DNA from 2 places in the Chryseomicrobium palamuruense genome. Region 1 is predicted to be linked to the other one. Evidence: riboswitches for the same ligand, from Rfam matches in the RefSeq annotation. Region 1 holds a riboswitch; the other holds the start of a gene.
The links. A riboswitch is a leader RNA that binds a small molecule or an ion and turns the genes downstream of it on or off. The one in region 1 is predicted to bind preQ1.
Positions count from the first base shown of each region.

Region 2: another riboswitch for preQ1. It lies ahead of queD (6-carboxytetrahydropterin synthase QueD); the one in region 1 lies ahead of ACFO0S_RS11840 (QueT transporter family protein).

Region 1 is NZ_JBHSEF010000024.1:69,691-85,992, forward strand. Features, by position in the region: gene mtnW (2,3-diketo-5-methylthiopentyl-1-phosphate enolase) at 40-1,254, shown strand; gene ACFO0S_RS11825 (2-hydroxy-3-keto-5-methylthiopentenyl-1-phosphate phosphatase) at 1,258-1,923, shown strand; gene ACFO0S_RS11830 (methylthioribulose 1-phosphate dehydratase) at 1,920-2,546, shown strand; gene ACFO0S_RS11835 (1,2-dihydroxy-3-keto-5-methylthiopentene dioxygenase) at 2,573-3,106, shown strand; PreQ1 riboswitch class I at 3,215-3,259, shown strand; gene ACFO0S_RS11840 (QueT transporter family protein) at 3,267-3,752, shown strand; gene ACFO0S_RS11845 (phospholipase D-like domain-containing protein) at 3,864-5,318, shown strand; gene ACFO0S_RS11850 (nitric oxide synthase oxygenase) at 5,350-6,402, opposite strand; gene ACFO0S_RS11855 (GGDEF domain-containing protein) at 6,488-8,098, opposite strand; gene ACFO0S_RS11860 (protein adenylyltransferase SelO) at 8,213-9,634, opposite strand; gene ACFO0S_RS11865 (YtoQ family protein) at 9,772-10,212, shown strand; gene ACFO0S_RS11870 (cytochrome ubiquinol oxidase subunit I) at 10,396-11,745, shown strand; gene ACFO0S_RS11875 (cytochrome d ubiquinol oxidase subunit II) at 11,742-12,776, shown strand; gene cydS (cytochrome bd oxidase small subunit CydS family protein) at 12,788-12,895, shown strand; gene rlmD (23S rRNA (uracil(1939)-C(5))-methyltransferase RlmD) at 12,970-14,328, shown strand; gene ACFO0S_RS11890 (tRNA dihydrouridine synthase) at 14,356-15,324, shown strand; gene ACFO0S_RS11895 (diacylglycerol kinase) at 15,526-16,302, opposite strand, start outside.
Region 2 is NZ_JBHSEF010000023.1:338,302-344,794, forward strand. Features, by position in the region: gene queE (7-carboxy-7-deazaguanine synthase QueE) at 124-852, opposite strand; gene queD (6-carboxytetrahydropterin synthase QueD) at 845-1,315, opposite strand; PreQ1 riboswitch class I at 1,467-1,513, opposite strand; gene ACFO0S_RS11435 (L-dopachrome tautomerase-related protein) at 1,791-2,888, opposite strand; gene ACFO0S_RS11440 (hypothetical protein) at 3,092-3,436, shown strand; gene ACFO0S_RS11445 (hypothetical protein) at 3,495-3,851, opposite strand; gene ACFO0S_RS11450 (hypothetical protein) at 3,980-4,183, shown strand; gene ACFO0S_RS11455 (metal-dependent hydrolase) at 4,350-4,853, shown strand; gene ACFO0S_RS11460 (hypothetical protein) at 5,565-6,266, shown strand.

The sequences.
Region 1 (16,302 bases):
TTTTTTTATGTCTAGATTTTATTAAAGGAGTGTCACATCATGAGCAGACTGACAGCAAGCTACCAGGTATACGGAAAAGCGGGGTCTTTCGAAAAGAAAGCTGAAGGCATTGCGCTAGGACTCACGATCGGATCATGGACTGATTTACCGCTGCTTGAACAGGAACAATTGAAAAAGCATAAAGGTGAAGTGGTGTCAGTGGAGGAATCCCCAGAAGTTCCGCACCCCCTCAAGCCGGATGAAATAAAAGCACACATCACCGTTTCCTATCCAAGTGCGAATTTTTCAGCAGATTTTCCAGCGATCCTGACCACCGTGTTCGGTAAGTTGTCTCTCGACGGTGAAGTAAAATTGCTGGACCTCGACTTTGAAGAAGATCTACTGAAACAGTTTCCGGGACCGCGTTTCGGTATTGATGGTATCCGCGGATTGCTGAATGTCCACGGCCGGCCACTCGTGATGAGCATCTTCAAAGGTGTCATTGGCCGCGACCTCAATTATTTAACAGCACAATTAAGACAGCAAGCACTAGGTGGCGTCGATCTCGTCAAGGACGACGAAATTCTGTTCGACAATCCGTTGACTCCTTTTGAACAACGCATTACCGCGGCAAAAGCAGTATTACAAGAGGTCTATGCTGAAACCGGCCATCGCACACTCTACGCAGTCAACCTGTCGGGCCGCACGTCGCAGCTTCGGGACAAAGCGCGTAGGGCACGTGAACTCGGCGCCGATGCTTTACTATTCAATGTTCATGCGTATGGACTTGATGTGCTACAAGAATTAGCGGAAGACAATGACATTGGGTTGCCTCTCATGGCCCATCCCGCCTTCAGCGGGGCATTCACTTCTTCCCCATTCTACGGTGTCGCAGCTCCGCTGGCTCTTGGCAAGCTGACGCGTTACGCCGGCGCTGACTTTTCGCTCTTCCCCTCTCCCTACGGCAGTGTTGCCATGGAGAAGACAGCGGCTTTGGCACTCGGCGAGCAATTAACGAATGAAAGTCTATTGAAACAGGCGTTTCCAGTACCATCCGCCGGTATCCATCCTGGACTCGTGCCACTTCTCGTCAACGATTTCGGAATCGATAGCATTATCAACGCCGGCGGAGGAGTCCACGGACATCCGGACGGCGCAGCGGGGGGAGGTAAAGCATTCCGTCAGGCTGTTGATGCAGTCCTGAAGAATCAAACTCTTGAAAACGCCAGCGAACAACAACCAGAATTAAAAACAGCATTGGAATTATGGGGGTAAATAATGAAGCAACCAGTCATCTTTTGTGATTTTGACGGTACCATCACGACAAACGATAACATAATCGCAATCATGAAGCATTTCGATCCACCGGGTTGGGAACCCATTAAAGACGACATTCTCGCACAAACCATCTCCATTCGCGAAGGTGTTCAACAGATGTTCTCCCTCTTGCCATCGTCCAAAAAAGATGAGGTCCTCGCCTATGTGCTCGAGCAGGCAGAGATTCGGGAAGGCTTCGAAGAATTTGTGGCTTATACAAAACAAAACAATATACCGCTTTACATTGTCAGTGGCGGTATCGACTTTTTTGTCTACCCACTACTCGAACCGTTCGGACCTTTCGCAGGCATTTATTGCAACGAAGCGGATTTTTCAGGTGACACGATCCACATTAACTTCCCACACGGTTGCGATGATCAATGTGATAGCCAAGGGTGCGGTTGCTGCAAGCCGTCGATTATTCGGAAGTTGCTAGCAGAGGATGCAACGAGCATTGTCATCGGTGATTCGATTACCGACCTGCAAGCGGCAAAACAAGCAGACCTGGTCATCGCTCGCGACTTTCTCATCAAAAAATGTGAGGAACTCGACATCACTTATCAGCCCTTCGAGAAATTCGGGGACGTGACGGAAATCATCGATGCAAGATTGGGGGTGCGGAAATGACCCAACAAACGCTGAATAACTTTCAAGAAAAATGGTCGGAGCTTGCGGACGTTAAGGATGTACTGGCTGCGCGCGACTGGTTTATGGGCACGAGCGGCAATCTTGCGATCAAAGTGAACGATGAACCGCTCCATTTTCTGGTGACCGCAAGTGGCAAGGATAAATACAAACGGACAGATGAGGATTTCCTCCTAGTCGATGAGGCAGGCGAGCCGGTCGAAACCACTCACCTCAAGCCTTCCACTGAAACCTTGTTGCACAGCGCGATTTACAATAAAACCGGTGCCGGCTGTAGCCTTCACGTCCACACCGTTGCCAATAATGTCTTGTCTGAGCTTTACGGCGACGATGGCAAAATTGATTTCAATGGGCAGGAACTTATTAAGGCATTCGGCCTGTGGGATGAAAATGCTCTGCTGAGCATCCCGATTATCGCCAACCACGCCGACATTCCGAAGCTAACCGAAGTTTTTGCGAAACACCTGACAGCCGACAAAGGTGCTGTGCTGATTCGCAACCACGGTATTACCGTGTGGGGCAAAGATGCATTCGAAGCAAAGAAATTGCTAGAAGCGAGCGAGTTTTTATTCCAATATCAGCTGGCCCTTCTGCAACTAAAATAAAACCAAATCAGAGAGGAAGATTTACAATGGCAATCATTAAGATTCAAGGTACAGAGGAAACAATCGAAGTGCAAAACGAAGTCGCGGCATTTTTGGAACAGCAGGAAGTTGTCTATGAGCATTGGGACATCGAGAAATTACCGGAACCGCTTCGTGAAAAATTCGATTTAAGCGATGACGAAAAAGAACAAATTCTTCAAGCATTCAAAACGGAAATCGACGACATCTCAGAGCGCCGTGGCTACAAAGCGGCTGACGTGATTTCCCTATCTGATTCCAACCCGAAGCTCGACGAATTATTGAAAAACTTTCAGCGCAAACACATCCATACGGACGACGAAGTGCGCTACATTGTCAGCGGCCACGGGGTGTTCATCATCCAGGGCAAAGACGAGCGCTTTTTCGAAGTCCATCTGACGCCGGGCGATTTGATTTCTGTACCGGAAAACATCACTCATTATTTCACATTGTCCGATGACCGCAAAGTCGTTGCCGTGCGCATCTTTGTTACGACCGAAGGCTGGGTGCCAGTTTACCAGGAAGAAAGCGTTCAAAGCTGAATAGACTGAAAAACCGCAGCCGTCGCTGCGGTTTTTTTACGACTATCGCATCCGCCTGCACGGGTAATTGACTCTTTTCATGCAGTCATGTAAAATCAATTCTTGTGTGTGTACGTGGTTCGAGATCCTCCCACGTAAAAAAACTAAGGAGTTTTGACAAATGAAAATGAAGACGTTAACAGTCAATGGAATTATTGCTGCACTTTATGTAGCGGTTGCCATGGCTCTTCCCTTTTTAGCGTTTGGTGCTATTCAATTTCGTATCGCTGAGATGTTCAATCACTTGATTGTCTTTAATAAACGCTACATCTTCGGGATTCTCGCTGGTGTATTTATCACTAATCTTTTTTCACCTCTGGGCATGTATGATTTAGTGTTTGGGGTGGCGCATTCAGCCATTTCCTTACTTCTTGTTATTCTAATTGCCCCTAAATTGAAGACGCTGGTTCAGAAGATGATACTCAACAGTATCGTATTCACTTTCACAACGTTCATCATTGCGTATGAGTTGTTGCTCGTTTTTGAACTTCCTTTCTTCTTGACATGGCTAACGGTTGCCGCTGGTGAATTAGCCGTCATGTTAGTGGGAATTCCTGTGTTTATTGCTCTGAATAAACGTCTACAGTTCTCAAAACTACTTGATTAACGTGTACATTTTTGTACGCGTTTTTTTATATCTAAAGAAGGGTATCTTTCGATACAGCTGTCGAAATAAAAAAGATTTATGGTAGGTACATAGAATCTGAGGGAATGAGGAATGACAATGGCCAGATGGAGAAAATGGTCGAAACGAAAAAAATGGGTGTTTTCTATTTTGGTAGTCCTTATTTTAGCTTATACTGTCTCTATTTTATGGCACACTTTTAAACCTTTGCCAGAAGGTGTTTCGTATAATGGAGACCTCCAACCGATTTCATCCATCGATATGGTGACGGATTTAACCTATGCTACGGATACTTCAGGTGACACAAGAAAAACAGAGAATGAGATTTTTAATACCATCTATCAAATGATTGAGGACGCAGAAGAATTCGTCGTAGTCGACTTCTTCTTAGTTGATGGGTTTTTTGAGGAAGATGAAGGATTTCCTCCTATTGTCGATACTTTATCCGAGACTATGGCGGAGAAGAAACGACAAAATCCTGAAATGCCTGTCATCTTTATTACGGACCCTTTGAATCAAGGATATGGTTCCTATGAAAACAAATGGTTCAAAAAAATGCGGGATGCAGGTGTTGAGATCGTCTATACTGACCTCGACAAATTGCGAGACTCTACCCCGATTTACTCTGGAATATATCGTACACTCTTCCAGTGGTTTGATTTTGGTGGCAAAGGATGGATTCCAAATGCAATGGCAAGTGAGGCACCTAAAATGACGATTGCATCCTACCTCACTTTACTAAATGTAAAAGCCAATCACCGAAAGCTTGTAGTCACGGAAAAAGAAGGGATGGTGTCTTCTGCGAATCCACATGATGCAAGTGGCTTACACGGAAATATTGCTTTAAAATTTACGGGTTCCGCGTTACTTAATGATTTATTAGAAGCAGAAGAAGCTGTGTCCAAGTTTTCAGGTGGTCCAGATTTACCTCGCGTAACAGAAATCGAAGAAGAAGCTGTCTATGAAGGGCAACTACTGACGGAGAAAAAAATCTTGGATGCTCTATTAACTGATATTGCAGCAACAAAAGAAGGCGATTCAATTCATCTCATGATGTTCTTTATTGCGAAGCGGGATATTGTGAACGCCCTTATCGATGCGGCAAACAGAGGGGTCGATGTTAAATTAATTCTCGATCCCAATGAAAATTCATTTGGACGAGAAAAATCAGGGCTGCCGAATCGACCAGTTGTACAGGAAATGGTGGAGGATACTGAAGGAAAACTAGAGGTCAGGTGGTACAACACTGTCATCGGTCAGTACCACAGCAAAGCAATTCACATCCAAACCAATCGATCGGTTATTTCAAGTGGAGCTGCCAACTACACGGAACGTACATTAGACAATTACAATCTTGAAGCCAATCTGCGTGTCGTCGCTGAGAATGACAGTGATCTCGCTCGAGAATTCACAGCCTATTTCGAACGGCTCTGGACGAACCAAGACGGAGTCTTCACTCTAGATGTGGAAGAGTACCAGGATGGTTTCACCTGGTGGCAACGCTGGATTTATGCATTCCAAAAATTAACCAAGGTAACCACCTACTAAACACGTATCCTCTTGCCGGAGGATACGTTTTTTAATAGGGATTTGGTTGATAAAGAAAAGCAGGCGACTTTTTGGTATTGTCATAGGGTTTATGAAATACATGTGTTGTAGCTGGTGACATCGGTGGTATTAACCAACTCCATGTACCTGTAACGTCTCTGCCTTTCTTTGACTCTTGCTCTTCAAATTGTTTGAACTGGATAGCAGCTGTGTGATGATCCACTATGCTGACTCCCTGTTCTCGAAAGGAATGCAATACCGCGACGTTTAACTCGACAAGTGCTCGGTCCTTCCATAGGCTCGATGCACTTTTTTGATTTAGTTGTAATAAATCTGCGACAGCAGGAAGTTGGTTGTAACGGTGTTCATCCGCAAGATTTCGCGCACCGATTTCAGTTCCCATATACCACCCGTTAAAAGGCGCTGCTGGAAACTCAATGCCTCCAATCTCTAGTTTCATGGAAGAAATGATAGGCACTGCATACCATTTCAAAGATAAGTCAGTAAATGCGGGAACTTCCGGATGAGAAAGCTGGACTTCAAGAACTACATCCGGCGGTATGCGAACAATGACTGGTTCTTCGTCACCTACTTGGAAAATGAGTGGAAGGACATCAAAAGGAGTCCCTTTGCCTTCCCAGCCCAGTCGTTCACATTGCTGAGTAAATGCCAGTGAATCGGAATCGCCTATAATCGTCTCACCCACCTGATAGCCTGCATATCGAATCAATTGATGATTCCATATACGAACGGAAGGATGAAAGACCGTGATGGTCGGCTTGATTTTGCCTTGATTGGTCGCATAGCGGATATGATCAATCAATGCGTCGGCAATTTCCTCTGATTGCTGGATATGTCGACAATCCCGTACATGCATGGTTTTCCAAAAGAGACGACCAATACATTTATTACTATTTCGCCAAGCAAGTTTTGCTCCATAATTTAACTCTTCATATGTTAAGGAGTATGTACCGGTTGCCTCAATTTCAGCAGCAACTTCACTACATCTATTGTGAAAATCAACAGGGTCTTTGTGTTCTTCTTCAAAGAAGTGTTTTAAAAATTGGTGTGCTTGAGTTTTCATAGGTTCTACCCTCCCCTTCTATCCTATCTTGCGGACGGGAGAAAACGCAAAAAAAGCCCTCTAACACACGAGAGCTTTGTGACCGTTATTTGTCGGTGGATGTTGGAAAATCATTGTCGACTATGTAGCGATTTCTTCCTTGCAGCTTCGCATCATAGAGAAGTTGATCCGCCTGATGATAGAGATATTCAAAATGTTCGTGAACATTTCGAGAAGTAACGAGCCCTCCTCCACTGATTGTCAGTTTAGATTGCGTAGAGGGCGTTAGTGTATAATAAAGTCCGATTTTTTCAATTTCTTGTTTTAACTGATATAAGATGTTGTTTGCTTGCTGGGGTTCAGTAACGGATACGATGCACAAAAATTCCTCTCCTCCCATGCGGGAGACAATCCCGGTATGCGCTTGCTGGTCGATAACCAATTGCATAGCAGCTGAGGCCAGTTTGAGTGCTTCGTCTCCTTTGACATGTCCATGAACATCATTATATTTTTTAAAATAATCGACATCCAAAAGTAAGAAGAGGTGAAGCTCCTTCGTGAATTTAGGAAGTGCATGGAACAACCCTTTACGGTTCAATATCTTTGTTAATTCATCGGTATAGATTTCTTCACTTAACTGTTCATTCGATTTCTTTAGTTGTCTATAAAGAAGCTTTTGATGATCAATTTCATATGTTAACTGTTCATTTAGTCGAGCTAATGACTCATGGTCTGTTCCCTGCAAAAGCTCGACCCGTAAGAGCTCCAGTTTACCTCGTACAACGGAGGCTTCAATTACTTGTTCCACTTTATGATAGTGTTTAAAATAATTTAGTGCAGCTTCAAACTCTTTATTCCGTTCATAGTATTCTGAAAGACGCTTATACACTTTTTTCAGTTGCTGATGAGCATTCATTCCTGCAGCAATTCGTTCCGCTTCAAGTAACAACTCTTCATAGCTCGACTCGTAATCGGATACGAGGTCAGACAGATTTAGTATGACTTCCGTAAGATAAAGTTGATTTCCCCCTGCCGATAATCTCCGGTAAGCTTGTTGGTAAAAATAATCGGCTTTTTTAGTATTCCCTTGCCTCCAGAAAACCGATCCCAACTTATTTTCGATGTCCGCTAATGCAGAAAAATCATCCTCGTGAATCAGTATCTGATAACTTTGAATAAAATAATCGTAGGCCTTCTCGAGCCTGTCTTCTATCATATGAAGTTGCCCTAAATTTTCAAGAATAATGGCCTGAAAGAATAGTTCATTCAGATGCTCGGCATGATCAAGAGCTTGTTGATAATGTTGTTTGGCATAAAGAAAGTCTTCTGTTTCACGATAGACTTCACCGATATTGTTTTCAATGCGACAGAGTGTCATCATATAATCGTTCGCTTTCGCGATGTCTTTGGCTTGAAAGAATTGTTTTAATGCCTTTTCATAAAATCCATTATAGAAATAAACGACCCCGATCAAATTATATGTTTTCGCCAATCCTTCAGAACATTCTACGTGTTGAAAGACTTGTTCCGCCTGGTACGCGTAGTTTAAACACTGCGCCATCTTCGATAAATAACGATACGCAAGCGCTATTAAAAAATAGACTTCCCCCTGCTGTTGTTCAGGAAGAGTTTTCGTTTCTAGAAGTTGAAGAGCTTGGTCAATGACCGACTGCGGGTCTTTAGGTATACGGGCGTGCCATTCTTTCCAAAGCTGCATCCAACTTCCCTCCATTTCCATCATATATACTTATTTTAAGGAAATCGAGAGAATGCGTAAACACCTATTTTTTAATAGAAATAGAAGCTACAGTGATGTCTGTAGCTTCATCAATTACGTCCCACAATATGTGACAAATGGTTGATCGGTATCCGGCGGCAATTGCTGCTTTGTCAGTTGGTCTTGTGTATAGTCAAAGGGATTTTTTACTAGTGTCAGTAGTTCATAAAACGGTTGCATGTTCCCCACTTCTTCAGCTATGTCTAATGCCTGTTGAACCAAATGATTTCGCGGGATGAGAGCAGGATTGACTTGTTGCATCCGCTTACGAAGTTCAAGCGAATCTTCTTCAGCCGTCGCTTGCTGCCAATCGGCAAGCCAACGAACCCCTACTTCCGTCCTGAACACAGACTCTGTCTTAGGTATTCCTAATGTTAAGCTTCGGAAAGTGAGTGTAAAGTCAGCCTTCTCACTGGCCATGAGCTCAAGCAAACGATTGGCGAGACGGACATTCTCAGGTGTTGTTTCAAGGAATCCGATTTTTTTAATCAAGCCTAAATTGTAGGCATCTTGGAATGATTGAGGAAACTGATCTAAAATCTGTTGTGCGTCACCTGCTGCTTGCTCGGGATCTTCATGTAAGAGCGGCAAGAGGCTTTCGGCAAAACGAGCCAGATTCCATCCTGCTATTCCAGGTTGATTACCATAGGCATATCTTCCTTGGCGGTCGATTGAACTGAAGACAGTGGCTGGATCGTACGTATCTAAAAAGGCGCACGGACCATAATCAATGGTTTCACCACTGAGTGCCATGTTATCTGTGTTCATGACGCCGTGAACGAACCCTACGAGTTGCCACTTCGCTAGTAATTCGGCCTGTTGGTGAATGACATGTTCAAGCAAGGCATGATATGGGTTTTCATTTGTTTCGATTTGAAAGTGTGCAAGAGCATAGTCAGCTAATGCCCGAAGATCTTCTGTCGTGCCATAGTTTCGGGCGTATTGGAATGTTCCCACGCGCAGGTGACTTTTCGCGACACGAGTTAAAATAGCTCCTGGCAAGACACTCTCCCGTTGTATCCCTTCTCCTGTGTAGACGACCGCGAGAGACCGCGTTGTGGGAATCCGTAATTCATTCATCGCTTCACTCATCACGTATTCTCGTAACATCGGACCAAGAGCCGCGCGCCCGTCCCCACCTCGTGAAAATGGCGTTCTTCCACTTCCCTTTAACTGAATATCTCGACTTAGTCCGTCTGCTGCTTGTCGTTCCCCGAGGAGTATGGCACGGCCATCGCCGAGCATGGTAAAGTTCCCGAATTGATGCCCAGCGTACGCTTGCGCAATCGGAGTCAACGAATCAGGAATCTCATTTCCAGCTAAAAGACCTGTTAAGTGTTCCGGTGTCTCTTCGATATGTAATTCTTTTGCAAGCTCATCGTTCCAAATAATAAGTTGCGGCTCATGGACGGGTGTAGGATGTACTTTTTTATAGAATATCTCTGGTAGATTTAAATAGGATTGCGTTAGGTTCACAAGTAGAACTTCCCTTCTGAATCGAAAATTGTACAAACAGTATACATTCTGTGCGAAAGAAATACGAATTATGCGACTTCTTCTTACATCTTCGTTACTATAGAAAGTAATACACGTTGATGAGGGAGGAAAAAATAATGAACCTAACTGTTTATTTAGCTGGTCAAATTCATGATAATTGGCGAGAAGATGTGAAACAGCTAACTTCTCAAAAAAATCTATCGATCACTTTCGTCTCCCCACAAACCAATCATGACCGATCAGATCATGTAGGTGAAGCGATCTTAGGCACTCAACCTTCTGATTATTATAAAGACGATGCAGCATCCGCAATAAACAATTTGCGAACGCAAGTGCTATTACAAAAATCAGATGTCGTTCTCGCACTTTTTGGTGAGAAGTACAAGCAGTGGAACACGGCCATGGACGCCAGTATAGCTATCGCCCTGGGCAAACCAGTCATTATCGTTCGACCGGAATCGCTCATCCATCCGTTAAAAGAGCTTTCTAATAAAGCCAATGTTACGGTAGAGACCCTCGAACAGGCTGTAGAAGTTTTCGCCTATATTTTCGAATAAAAGTACCTCCAAGAGATGCATTCTTTTGGCGGTTTTGTGTCAGTCCACTGACTGTCATCACCCTGTAACAACTTCCGGAAAAACGGATTCGAGAGATTAGATTAAACCCCTTCGAGTAGGGTAGAATAAAGCCAAGTAGCAATTTGTTTTGTCGTTTGTTATCACACAATTGAGGTGAACAAAATGGGAAATGAAGAAGCCGTATTTTTTAGTCGGTTACTGACCGAAATGACCCTATCCTTCCATATTATCTATGCGACCATCGGCGTTGGTGTACCACTGATGATCATGCTCGCCCAATGGGTAGGGATACGAAAGAATGATGAACATTATATTCTCTTGGCACGCCGATGGGCACGAGGATTTGTCATTACCGTCGCCGTCGGTGTTGTGACCGGAACCGCTATCGGTCTGCAATTATCTCTTCTCTGGCCGAACTTTATGGAGCTCGCGGGACAAGTCATTGCGTTGCCACTCTTTCTGGAAACGTTCGCATTTTTCTTTGAGGCTATATTCTTAGGAATTTATTTGTACACATGGGACCGTTTTGAAAACCAGAAGAAGCATTTATTACTACTCGTTCCAGTCGCAGTTGGCGCAGGAATGTCTGCTGTGTTTATTACAATCGTCAATGCCTTCATGAATACACCTCAGGGATTCGATCTAGTTGACGGGGAACTCGTCAACATTAGCCCGCTTATCGCGATGTTGAACCCGGCGATGCCGACGAAGGTCGCACATGTCGTCTCGACAGCACTTATGACGTCTGCGTTTATTCTTGCCGCCATTGGAGCCTTCCGCTTATTGCAAGGCTCGAATCACATCTACCATAAGAAAGCTGTTTACTTAATGGTGAAGGTCGGCCTCGTGTTCTCGATTGCTACGGCACTAATCGGGGACTTCTCAGGTAAATACTTAGCTGAGTACCAACCGGAAAAGTTAGCCGCTGCCGAGTGGCACTTTGAAACAGCAGGAAATGCTCCACTTATTCTTTATGGCATATTAGATGATGGTGAAGTTAAATACGCCCTCGAGATTCCATACGCACTCAGCATCCTGGCTCACAACGATCCGACGGCAGAAGTGATTGGACTCGACCAGTTTCCAGAGGATGAAATCCCACCACTTTACATTCATTATTTCTTTGATGTGATGGTCACGATCGGGATGTTCATGGTCGTCTTATCGGCTTTCTATGTCGTTGCCAAATGGCGTAAATGGAAACTAGGTAACTCCCGATTCATTCTCAGGCTCATCGTTGCAGGTGGACCTTTATCAATGATTGCGATCCAAGCCGGTTGGTGGATGACGGAAGTTGGTCGCCAACCTTGGATCTTACGAGGCATTATGAGAGTCGATGAAGCCGCTACATCAAGTGGAAGCGTCGATATCATGGTCGTAGCATTCGCCCTTCTTTACTTGATTCTCGGTGTGGGAAGTGTGGTCGTATTACGTCGCATGTTCCGCAACAATCCAGTAGAAAAAGAACTTGATAAAATGGAAGCTGATCGATTGGCAGGTGAGACAAAATGACGTTAACTCTTGAAATTATCGGAATTACGGTCCTATGGTTTTTCCTGTTCGGTTATGTCATCGTCGGCTCGATTGACTTTGGTGCAGGATTCTTCAACGCCTATAGCTTGTTGACGAACCGACAACACATTTTAACCAAAATTATTCAGCGGTACTTATCACCCGTCTGGGAAGTAACGAACGTATTCCTCGTCTTCTTCTTTGTAGGGATCATCGGATTTTTCCCGAAAACCGCTTTTTATTACGGAACCACCTTGCTCGTTCCGGCAAGTATCGCCATCATCTTACTGGCCATTCGCGGGTCATATTATGCGTTTGAGACCTACGGCTCGCGCGGGCACAAAGGATATTCGTTTATGTACGGAGCAGCAGGTCTCTTGATTCCCGCTTCCCTTTCCGTTGTACTCACGATTTCTGAAGGTGGCTTTATCGATATGATCGATGGCCAACCGGTTCTCGATTACTCCCGACTGTTCTTAAGCCCCTTAACATGGAGTATCGTTGTGCTCGCGATTGCAGCCACTCTTTACATTTCGGCTGTATTTTTAACTTGGTATGCAGACAAAGCAAAAGACCCAGAAGCCACAAAGCTGCTTCGGAAGTACGCGTTGATCTGGGCGTTGCCTACCATGATTACAGCTACAGGTATCATTGTAGAACTTCGTGCACATAATCCGGAACACTACGCAAACATTCTCGACGTCTGGTGGGCATTCTTGATTTCCGGACTGATGTTTGCAGGGACTGTCTATCTATTATGGACAAAACGCTATTACGGATGGGCATTTCTGCTCCTTGTCGGCCAGTTCTTTGTCGCGTTTTTTGCGTATGGCTGGTCACACCGTCCGTACCTGTTATATCCGTATTTAACAATCTACGATAGCTTTACGAATGAAGCGATGGCGATTGCGTTAATTATTGCATTCATCGCGGGACTCGGTCTCTTGTTGCCGTCACTTTACCTTCTCCTCCGCTTGTTCTTGTTTAACAAAGACTATGTGGCAGGGAAAAAAGAAGACAATCACGCTTAGGAGGAAAGAACATGACAAACTTTTTTATTTTCTACGCCCCGTTTATTGTTCTCTTTGGTGCCATCGCAACTGTCTTCTGGTGGGCTCCCAAAGACGGAATCATTCGAAAAGAAGAGTAACCAAGAGCTCCTGCTTCGGCAGGAGTTTTTTCATGATATAATGGAGAAATGACTTGAAGAAGATCGGAGTTCGAATCGATATGACTGTACAAAAAAATGACCGTTTGACGGTCTTTGTTGAAGATTTAACACACGACGGGCAAGGCGTCGCAAAAGTCGACGGCTATCCCCTCTTTATTAAAGGTGCACTTCCGGATGAGGAAGTCGAGATCCATGTTGTCAAGGCACTGAAAAAGTATGGGTTCGCCAAATTACTTGAGGTAAATAAGCCTTCCCCTTTCCGCGTTTCCGCACCCTGTCCGGTATTTGAAACGTGTGGAGGGTGTCAGTTACAACACCTTAGTTACGAAGGTCAATTGATGGTGAAAGAAAAGCAAGTCCGCAGTGCCATGGAACGCATCGGAAAGATCCATGCACCTGTCCTTCCGGTGAAAGGAATGGACAACCCGTGGCGCTACCGAAACAAGTCCCAGATTCCATTTGGACTTGAGGATGGTCGCGTCGTAGCTGGCTTTTACAAGAGTGGCTCGCACGACATCGCGGATACCCCGACGTGTCTCATTCAAAGTGAGGAAGCAGATCGCTTGATGGTAGCGTTGAAAGAACGCGCACTTGAATTTGGTTTGACACCTTACGATGAAAAAACGGGACAGGGACAACTACGTCATCTGGTTGTACGTACAGGGTATGTCAGTGGCGAGACGATGGTCGTACTAGTCACGAAATCTCGCAAAATTTCACAACCCGAGCGCTTGATTCAACTGATTCGCGAAATAGAACCGACGACTGTTTCGATTGTTCAAAACATCAATCCCGCACGCACTAATGTGATCTTTGGGGAAGAAACGTTCGTGCACTGGGGCAAATCGCAAATCGTGGATTCGATTGGCGACATCCAATTTGAAATTTCAGCCCGCTCATTCTACCAAATCAATCCGGTGCAAACGAAAGTGTTATATGAGCAAGCTTTAGAATACGCAAATCTGACAGGCCATGAAACGGTCATGGATGCCTACTGCGGGATTGGCACGATTTCCTTATTCCTTGCGCAAAAAGCGAAGTCTGTGGTTGGTGTGGAAATTGTTCCACCCGCTGTTGAGGATGCCCGTCGTAACGCAGTGCTCAATGGGTTTACAAATGCGGAGTTTGAAATCGGGGCAGCGGAAGATGTGATTACAGCCTGGTACGAAGCCGGCCAAGTTCCGGATGTGGTCGTGGTGGATCCACCTCGCAAAGGACTAGACGGCAAACTGATTGAGACACTCGTAGCGCATAAACCACGACGAATCGTCTACGTGTCGTGTAATCCAGCGACACTTGCACGTGACTTGCGTCTCTTTGAAGATGGCGGTTACACGATTCATGAAGTACAACCGGTTGATATGTTCCCACATAGTACACATGTCGAATGTGTGACGTATTTAACGATATAAGAGTTTTGTAGGAGGATTTGATGTAACATGAAAGAAAATTTTTGGCAAGAGCTCCCTCGTCCCTTCTTTGTTCTCGCACCGATGGAAGATGTGACAGACGTTGTCTTCCGGCACGTGGTCGCAAAGGCTGGCCGGCCCGATGTCTTCTTTACGGAATTTACGAACTCAGATAGTTACTGTCATCCCGACGGTATACAAAGTGTCCGCGGTCGATTGACCTTCACAGAAGACGAGCAGCCGATGGTCGCACACATTTGGGGAGACAATCCCGAATACTTCCGCCAAATGAGCATTGGCATGGCGGAAATGGGCTTCAAAGGCATTGATATCAATATGGGATGTCCCGTACCGAATGTCGCTTCTCGCGGCAAAGGTAGCGGCTTGATTTTGCGACCGGACGTGTCAGCAGAATTGATTGAAGCAGCGAAAACTGGCGGTCTACCTGTCAGCGTCAAAACCCGTCTTGGGTATACAGAGATCGAGGAATGGAAAGAGTGGCTTGCGCACATTTTGAAACAAGACATTGCGAACCTCTCAATCCACTTGCGCACACGCAAAGAAATGAGTCAAGTCGATGCCCACTGGGAACTCATTCCGGAAATCAAAGCACTGCGCGACGAGATTGCGCCTCAAACGATGCTCACCATCAATGGTGATATTCCGGACCGGACAAAGGGTCTCGAGCTTGCAGAGAAATACGGCATTGACGGTGTCATGATTGGTCGTGGTATCTTTAAAAATCCCTTTGCATTTGAAAAAGAGCCTCGTGAGCACACACCGGAAGAGTATCTGGAATTGCTTCACTATCAGTTAGAGTTGCAAGATCAGTACGCCGAGCAAGTCCCTCGCTCCATCTCGGGCCTTCATCGTTTCTTCAAAATTTATGTGAAGGGGTTCCGCGGTGCTGGGGAACTGCGCAATCGCTTGATGAACACGAAGTCCACGGCGGAAGTGCGTCAGGTGTTGGCGGAGTTTGAGAGTCAGCAGCTGGTGTAGAAAGGCAGCTGGTGCGAGTTTCGAGGCAACTGGTGCAAATATCGCCGCCGCTAGTGCGAATAATGAAACGTCTGGGGCATTCCGCTCTGGCTGGTGCGATTATCCCCCATCTACCACAAACCAATAATTATCACCTCACCAAATGAAAACACCTCCCGCCAGGAACGAATGCATCGCATCCTTCCTAACAGGAGGTGTTTTTTAACTCATTAAATCTTCATTCACCAAACCAACCTTATCCTGCTCCGGCAACAAATGAACCGGGGCCATGATCTCTACGTGGCGATGCAAGTTCTCAAATACTGCTGGCAATGTGCCACCGTATTCCCCGTCGAGATTCAGCAGGACTGACTCTTCAGACGTCACTGTGATTTTCGACGCTTTCCGATAAATAACATGTGGATCCGATAAGTGTTCCCCTCGTATTGCTAGTGTCGCTAAGCGAATGAACTCGGCAATATTGACCTTCTTCAAAATCAACAATGTAAACTTTCCATCGTTGATGCTCGCATCCGGCGCCAGTTTCTCAAAGCCGCCGACCGAATTCGTGAGACCAATTAAGAACATCATGGCTTCCTCGTCAAACACTTCGCCGTCAAATTCGATATGGAGCTGAGAAGCTTTGATGGACGGCAACATTTCAATTCCCTTTAAATAATAGGCCAACTGGCCAAGGACTGTTTTTAAACGGCTTGGGACCTCGTATGTCAGTTCCGTAATGCGTCCGCCCCCAGCGATATTGATAAAGAATGTATCGTTGACCTTGCCGACATCGACGGGAATAGAATCGCCTGACGTAATGATATCAACGGCCTTCGAAATATCGCGTGGAATATGAAGCGCCCGCGCGAAATCATTGGTGGTACCCATTGGAATAAGGCCCAGTTTCGGACGGTTTTCATAAACACTGACTCCTGCGACGACTTCATTCAACGTTCCGTCGCCACCAGCAGCGACGATTAAGTCAAAGTCATTTTC
Region 2 (6,493 bases), on a different contig from region 1:
TGTATTATATCTATTGGTGACTGTAAATCAATTATTTCATTATGCTTTCCTAAAATAATTGGAATTCATTTCATACTTAATTCAAGCTTCCTTAACATTTACCTTACCTTTTACAGCCCAGAATTACACCCCTCTTTTATTTCCCCAGATGAGGGTATGCAGCTGTGGCAGTACTTTAACATCGTTTAATTGTTCATCCATCATCACTTGATCAATGAGCATTTCATACTTTGCCAATAGATGATTTGCTAATTGTCCAGTGTCTGAAGTGGTAATATCATCATTTCCGACTTGTAAATAAAGTGGGATGTCTGGGTATCGTTGATGTACATCTTTGGCATACTCATAATCCTCTTGATTAAAGATAACGATTTTTAGAGACATGTGCTGATCACCATTACGTATTTTCAACTTCTCTAAAATAGTAGACAGCATCGAAAAATCTGTGGTCATACCAGAGCTAGGTGGCTTTGGCGAAATTGTCAATTCATCGATGTCGTAAAGCCAATCCTGCCACTTACTTCCTTGCGTCTCTACCCCAATTTTAATTTTATTTTTTTTCAAAATCGCAACCAGTGCACCTAAGTTGGAAAGAAGCGCTGGGTTTCCTCCTGAAATGGTGACAAATGAAAACCTATTTCCACCAACACGTTTCAACTCAGTCCAAATATCCTCCGCCGTCATTTGCACGATTAAATGCTTGCCGCTGCCGTCCCATGTAAATGACGAATCACACCAAGAACAGGCATAATCACATCCCGCTGTGCGTACAAACATCGTTTTCTGACCTATTACCATGCCCTCGCCTTGCATTGTAGGACCGAAAATCTCAATTACAGGGACTTTACTCAACTTCCATCCATTCCCTTCTTGCTTCAGCATAGCTCGTAGGCGTTTCATATAGCCTAACAAACTCTACACGTGCGCCATCATACTGTTGCTCCTTTTGCAAAGCTTCACGTAACTTCTCATAAATCCAAACTACAATATTTTCAGCTGTTGTATTCATCGGTGGGAGCGTTTCATTGATATAATGATGGTCCAAATACGTTTCGATTTGCTTCCACATTTCCTTAATATCACCAAAATCAATCACCAATCCACGATCGTCCGTATAACCGCTTACGCCTAAAATCACACGATACGTATGTCCATGTAGATTTTTACACTTTCCCTCATAGTTATGTAAATGATGCGCAGCATCAAACGTAAACTCTTTACTCACAAGCACACGTTTTGCATGATACTTTAATTGATTTCTTTTAATATCTACATCGATTTTTTGTAGCTTATCGACAATTCTAAATTCAGGCATACGTTAAAATCTCCTTCAGCATATAAATATAAAAAACTCCCTCGTAAAATGTTTCCGACACTTTCCAAGAGAGGCGCTATGAATCGTTCTATTAAAACATAGGAATACAACATAAAAAGCCATGTCCTATATGGACATGGCAAATTGTCATGTTTCCATAGTTTTTTATAGAGGGTATTAGCTATGAACCTCTCCCGACTTACTTCGGGTGTAATTGTATAAGATTATCATATAGTAGTTTCAAGAGGATATCAAATGTAATTCCACTAAAACCGTGCTTACTTAGAAACTATAGGCTAATAGTAATTATTTCTAGCCAATATTAATAACGGGTATACTAATAAAGAAAGGGTGTGGTTCATTATGAATACAATGAAGGCGGTAGGCCCCTCTCTCTTTAACAGAGGACAGTTGCAGGAATATCTGAAAAAAAGGCAGCTCTCTGATTGGGGATAGCTACCTTCGTTTACGATTATTATGAAAAGGTAGGAGCAGGGAATTCATCAATTCTCATACGAAGTAAACTATATGGTTTTTCCCGCTGGTCTCTTCCATAATGAAATCTCGCCTGCCGATGTAATTGATTCACAATGACATATAAGTATTGATCGGGGCCAATTGAAAAAGTATCCGGCCATAAAATTCTCGGGTCATGTGCGATGGTTTCCATTGCGCCATTCGGCAATATCTTCCGGATACTATTGTTTTCATAGTCTCCCGCATATACGGTTCCTTTTGCACCGGTGATCATTCCATCAGACGCACCTTTTTCCCCCCAATACTGCACATATTGGGATAAATTCATGTCCTGTATCCTTCTGTCTCTTAGGGCTTCTGTTGAGATCGAGAACAACTGCCGGCTGGTTAGCGGAGCATAATATAATACCTTTCCATCAGGAGAAATCGCTAAACTATCGGAAGCCAATCTAAAGGGGGAAGTCAAGCCGTCCGGGTTTCGATTCATCAAAATTTCACCTTCTACTTTCGGAATAAAGCAGGGATCAGGTGAAGTTGATAGTGCCCCATTTAACCGTCTAAACGCGTTCCCATTTTCTAAATCTACGACGATAATAGCCCCTGGCCCCCTGGAAGAAGAATCTGTTATATAGGCATAGCCCGTTCTTCCAACCCGAAAATCCAAACGGACATCATTCAGATAAGTTGTTGGCAAGACAACATCTTTTGTAAAGGTATATACTCTCTTTATGGTATTCGTGCTTAAATCTACAGCAACTAATTTTGCTCCCCCTTGAATAGGTACAGAAAAATTTGGTGCCCCTGTATCTAGTACCCAAAGTGTTCCTCTTCCATCAGCAACGATACTTTGGACACTGACGAAAGACATCGTAATATTCTCAGCATTAACTAAATTGGTTTCTAAATTAGGATAAGGCTGCAATTCACCCTCTACAATTTCCGCCACAGTAAATGGAACGTCGTCTCCCCATTTCGGAAAGCACACAAAAATACGACCGGTTTCGGAAACGCTGACACCTGTAGGCATAGCCCCATAAAAAGCATGCACCAGTTCAATCTTCCCAAAATATTTTTCCCTAGGTAACATAGGTTGCATGTTATCCTCCTTATCAAATACGAACGGATATCACCTATATATGATTGAAATTATTTATAGTGCCTGGTTCTTGAAAAAATTTTCTTTTATCGTGATGGATAGAAATAAATTGAGTCTGCATTTTTTGGGTGACAGATACCTTTTGTAACATTTACTAACCAATAGGTGTCTAAATGAGAGTAAAGGAGAAAGGAGGATTACATATGCAAAAATCATACGTTTTTCAGATGTTAGGTTACCTACTCACCGCACTTACCTTATTCTCCCTCGTTCCGCTCATCTTCCCTTTTTTAGGTGAAGCTATTCAAACTATTTCTGCAGAGGCTTACCTTTTTCTATATGTCGATATGACAATATTTTATTGGGTTCTGCTAAGCCTGTTATGTGCTCTTCCTGCGTGGTATGTATTGAGCAATTTGATAGGAATGAAAACAAAACCTGGTTATGTACTGGGAGCACAATTCCTAATATGTTCAGTTCTGATTACTATCTATTATTTCAATCGCCACTATTTAGATGAATTATGGATCAGCTCGCTTTACGAATAATGGTTGAAATTTAGTTAGCTTCTGAGGCACCCGTTTTGATAGAAATAGTTTTATACTTTCATTCTAAGTATTTATACTTAAACTTTTCGTCTTCCGGAGGATTTGGATGAATTTGACGCACAGTAACGGCGCCTTCCAAATAGGAGTAGGTCGTTTGAGGTTCGCCCTCAAAAATCACATGCGCCAGTCTTTCACCAAAGATTTCAGTTTCTGCTTTAAGATGTAGAATTTTCGCTTCAGGGAATGTCACCTGAATATGCGCTTCAGTCAGTTTTTCTAACCTTTCCGCATCTTGATAGGCCTGATATTTGTAGACTCCATATATTCCGAATAGAGCAATGAGCCCTAAACTTAAAAATACAAATATTCCTATAGCCAATTTGGTTCCAAAGGTTAGTTTCATTTTTTCATTCATGAAGACCCCTCATCCCTAAATGATTTCTTCTCAATCACTCCATATCATTTCTTTAATCTGGAAACTTTAAAGAAAGATCTTTCGTTAATAATAATGAACTTCATTATATTTGGAAATGGGGAGAATATATGGGATTCTGGTATTTCTTGATTTTATTTATAGGTATTTCTTTAGTGGCTCTAGCACTCATCAAACGTTCCATGCATACTTCAAGGAAATGGGCGATGCTAGTAGCAGGAGTTGGGATGGTCGCACTTTCTTTATTCATGTTCCAAGATGGTAGCGCCGAAATCGTCGATAACTTATTAAAATCTATGAATATCGATTTGTAAGGATAACCATCTGACTAGAGTTTCTAGTTGGATGGTTTTCCTTTTATCTACTCCAAAAACCTAACAAATGAATGCGGCCCATCCATTGATGTGAGTTATGGCGGATTGTGTAATGCATGGATACCTCTTATTATAGACAAGCACCATAATAAAGGAGGTTTCCCTCATGCAGTACAAGACGCATTTCGCTGGAGGTGCACTGCTCACGCTCGCGGTCATTCAACACACTGACATCGCGGCGCCTGATCAGATCGTGCCATTCGCCGTCGCTGCCATGATTGGCTCGGTTGCTCCAGACATCGACCACAAGAACAGCTTCATCAGCAACCGCTTGAAACCTTTTGGCTTCTTAGTGAGACGCACGACGACCCATCGCGGGGCGACCCACTCTCCACTAATCATTTTCCTGTTCAGCTTGCTTATGTATTATGGGTTAGAACTGGCCGGATTCAGTTCCAGTGCCTACGCAATTGCTTCTGGATTCTTCATAGGTGCGATCAGTCATGTTCTACTCGATATGCTGAACACACAGGGTGTGCCACTCCTGTTTCCGGTTCCAAAGGCGAAGCGTTTCCGCCTCGCCCGTATCCGGACAGGTGGCCTGATTGAGAAGGTAATCTTCATTGTTCTTACCCTTTTCGCGTTCCAATTCTTACTGAACATGATTTAACGCGGACATCCTCAGATCTTGTTTGAGGGTGTTCTTTTTTATATTCACTTCTTCCAAAGCATTTCCTTTTATTTTCATTCTTTTTTTTACCACTTTACAGTAATCAAAGGCAATTGGATGGCTTTCCCATTTGGTGTCACCAGCACAAATCAGATTATTTAATATGTTTTGGGTGACAGGAACCTATACAATATTTTCATCTTTACGTCCATTATATACCATAAATTGATATTTATAGATGTGTTTCTAAAAATTCTGTTCGTTCAAACTATCAACTTTCCTTTGGGCAACTTCAGCAGAGCGACTAAGAGTCCATAAATTCGCTCTAGGTGTCTCTTACCCTAGAAAGTCGATAATTAAAGCCTGTATCCCGAAGGTAACCCTGTTGTTACATGAAAATACATTTTTGCATTTAAATATTTCCCAATACAAGGAAAATTTAATGTGTGATAATTTATATATGTAACAAACATAAATTGTAAAATGAGGTGTTTAATATGAAATCCTACTAAATTTTAATTTAAGGTTAAAAAAATTATAAAAATGACAGGAGAAATTTAATGTGAAGAATTTAAAGTTGTTTTTTATTACCTTTTTAATTTCAATATCTTTTTTGGTTTCAATAATTTTGCTTCCGCAGCTGAGATTTTAGACGTAACTCAAAAGAATCATTTAAGGGAGTTAGGTTTTTCAAATGAAGTTATTGAATCAATGACGCTTGATGAATTTAATTATTACGAGGAAATTATTCCAGAAGATGAAACTGATTCTAGTACAAATGTATATAAAATCACCTCTAATTCCGAAGGTCAGGTGATGAAAATTGAAGGATTTAACGAAGAACAAGCTGAATTTCAGATGAAGGTTGAAAATCGATACTCTATAAATTCTATGCAAAGCTGTAGTAGTCCTACATTCTGTAATAGCTCTACCTCATGGCTTTCAATGACAACTAGCGCCACTAAATTAACTACAGGTAATATCTTATTAAACAATAGTTTTACATGGTTAAAAAATCCGAATTTCACTATGACAGATATGGTTGGAATGAATTATAATGACAGTGCAGTGATTGTTCCGAGCACTACGAAATTTTCATATAAATATAAAGATACTCTTGGTACACATTCAGTACCATATAGACAAATTGCTAATAATGCACATGGTATCGCAGCTACATTCAATTTAAAATCATTTGGTGCAGATTCTCCTCCTGCAAATCATCACGGTTATCTTTCCGTGCAAATACAAAAAGGGAACGCTGCAGATATACGTGCTAATGTGTTTGGCCAGTATACGCACACTACAGCCACATTTAACATTAGTTTGTCAATTCGATCGGGGGATATTAGCTTAGGCTTCCTTACTAAAGAAACTAAGATGCCAAGTACGGCATTAGTGGTAACTTATTAAAAAAGAAAGTTAGTGAAAAAATGATAGAAACATTATTAGTTTTATCTTTTGTATTAAATCCAATATTTGCTCTATTTTTTATTTTAAACCTATGTTCTTTTATAATAAAAGTGAGCAAAAAAGAGTATGAATTATTACGAAAAAACATCATCTTCCTTTGTATTACATTTGTTTATATTATTTTCACGTTAACATGGCAGTTCGCAAGGTTAGCTGAAAAATTAAAT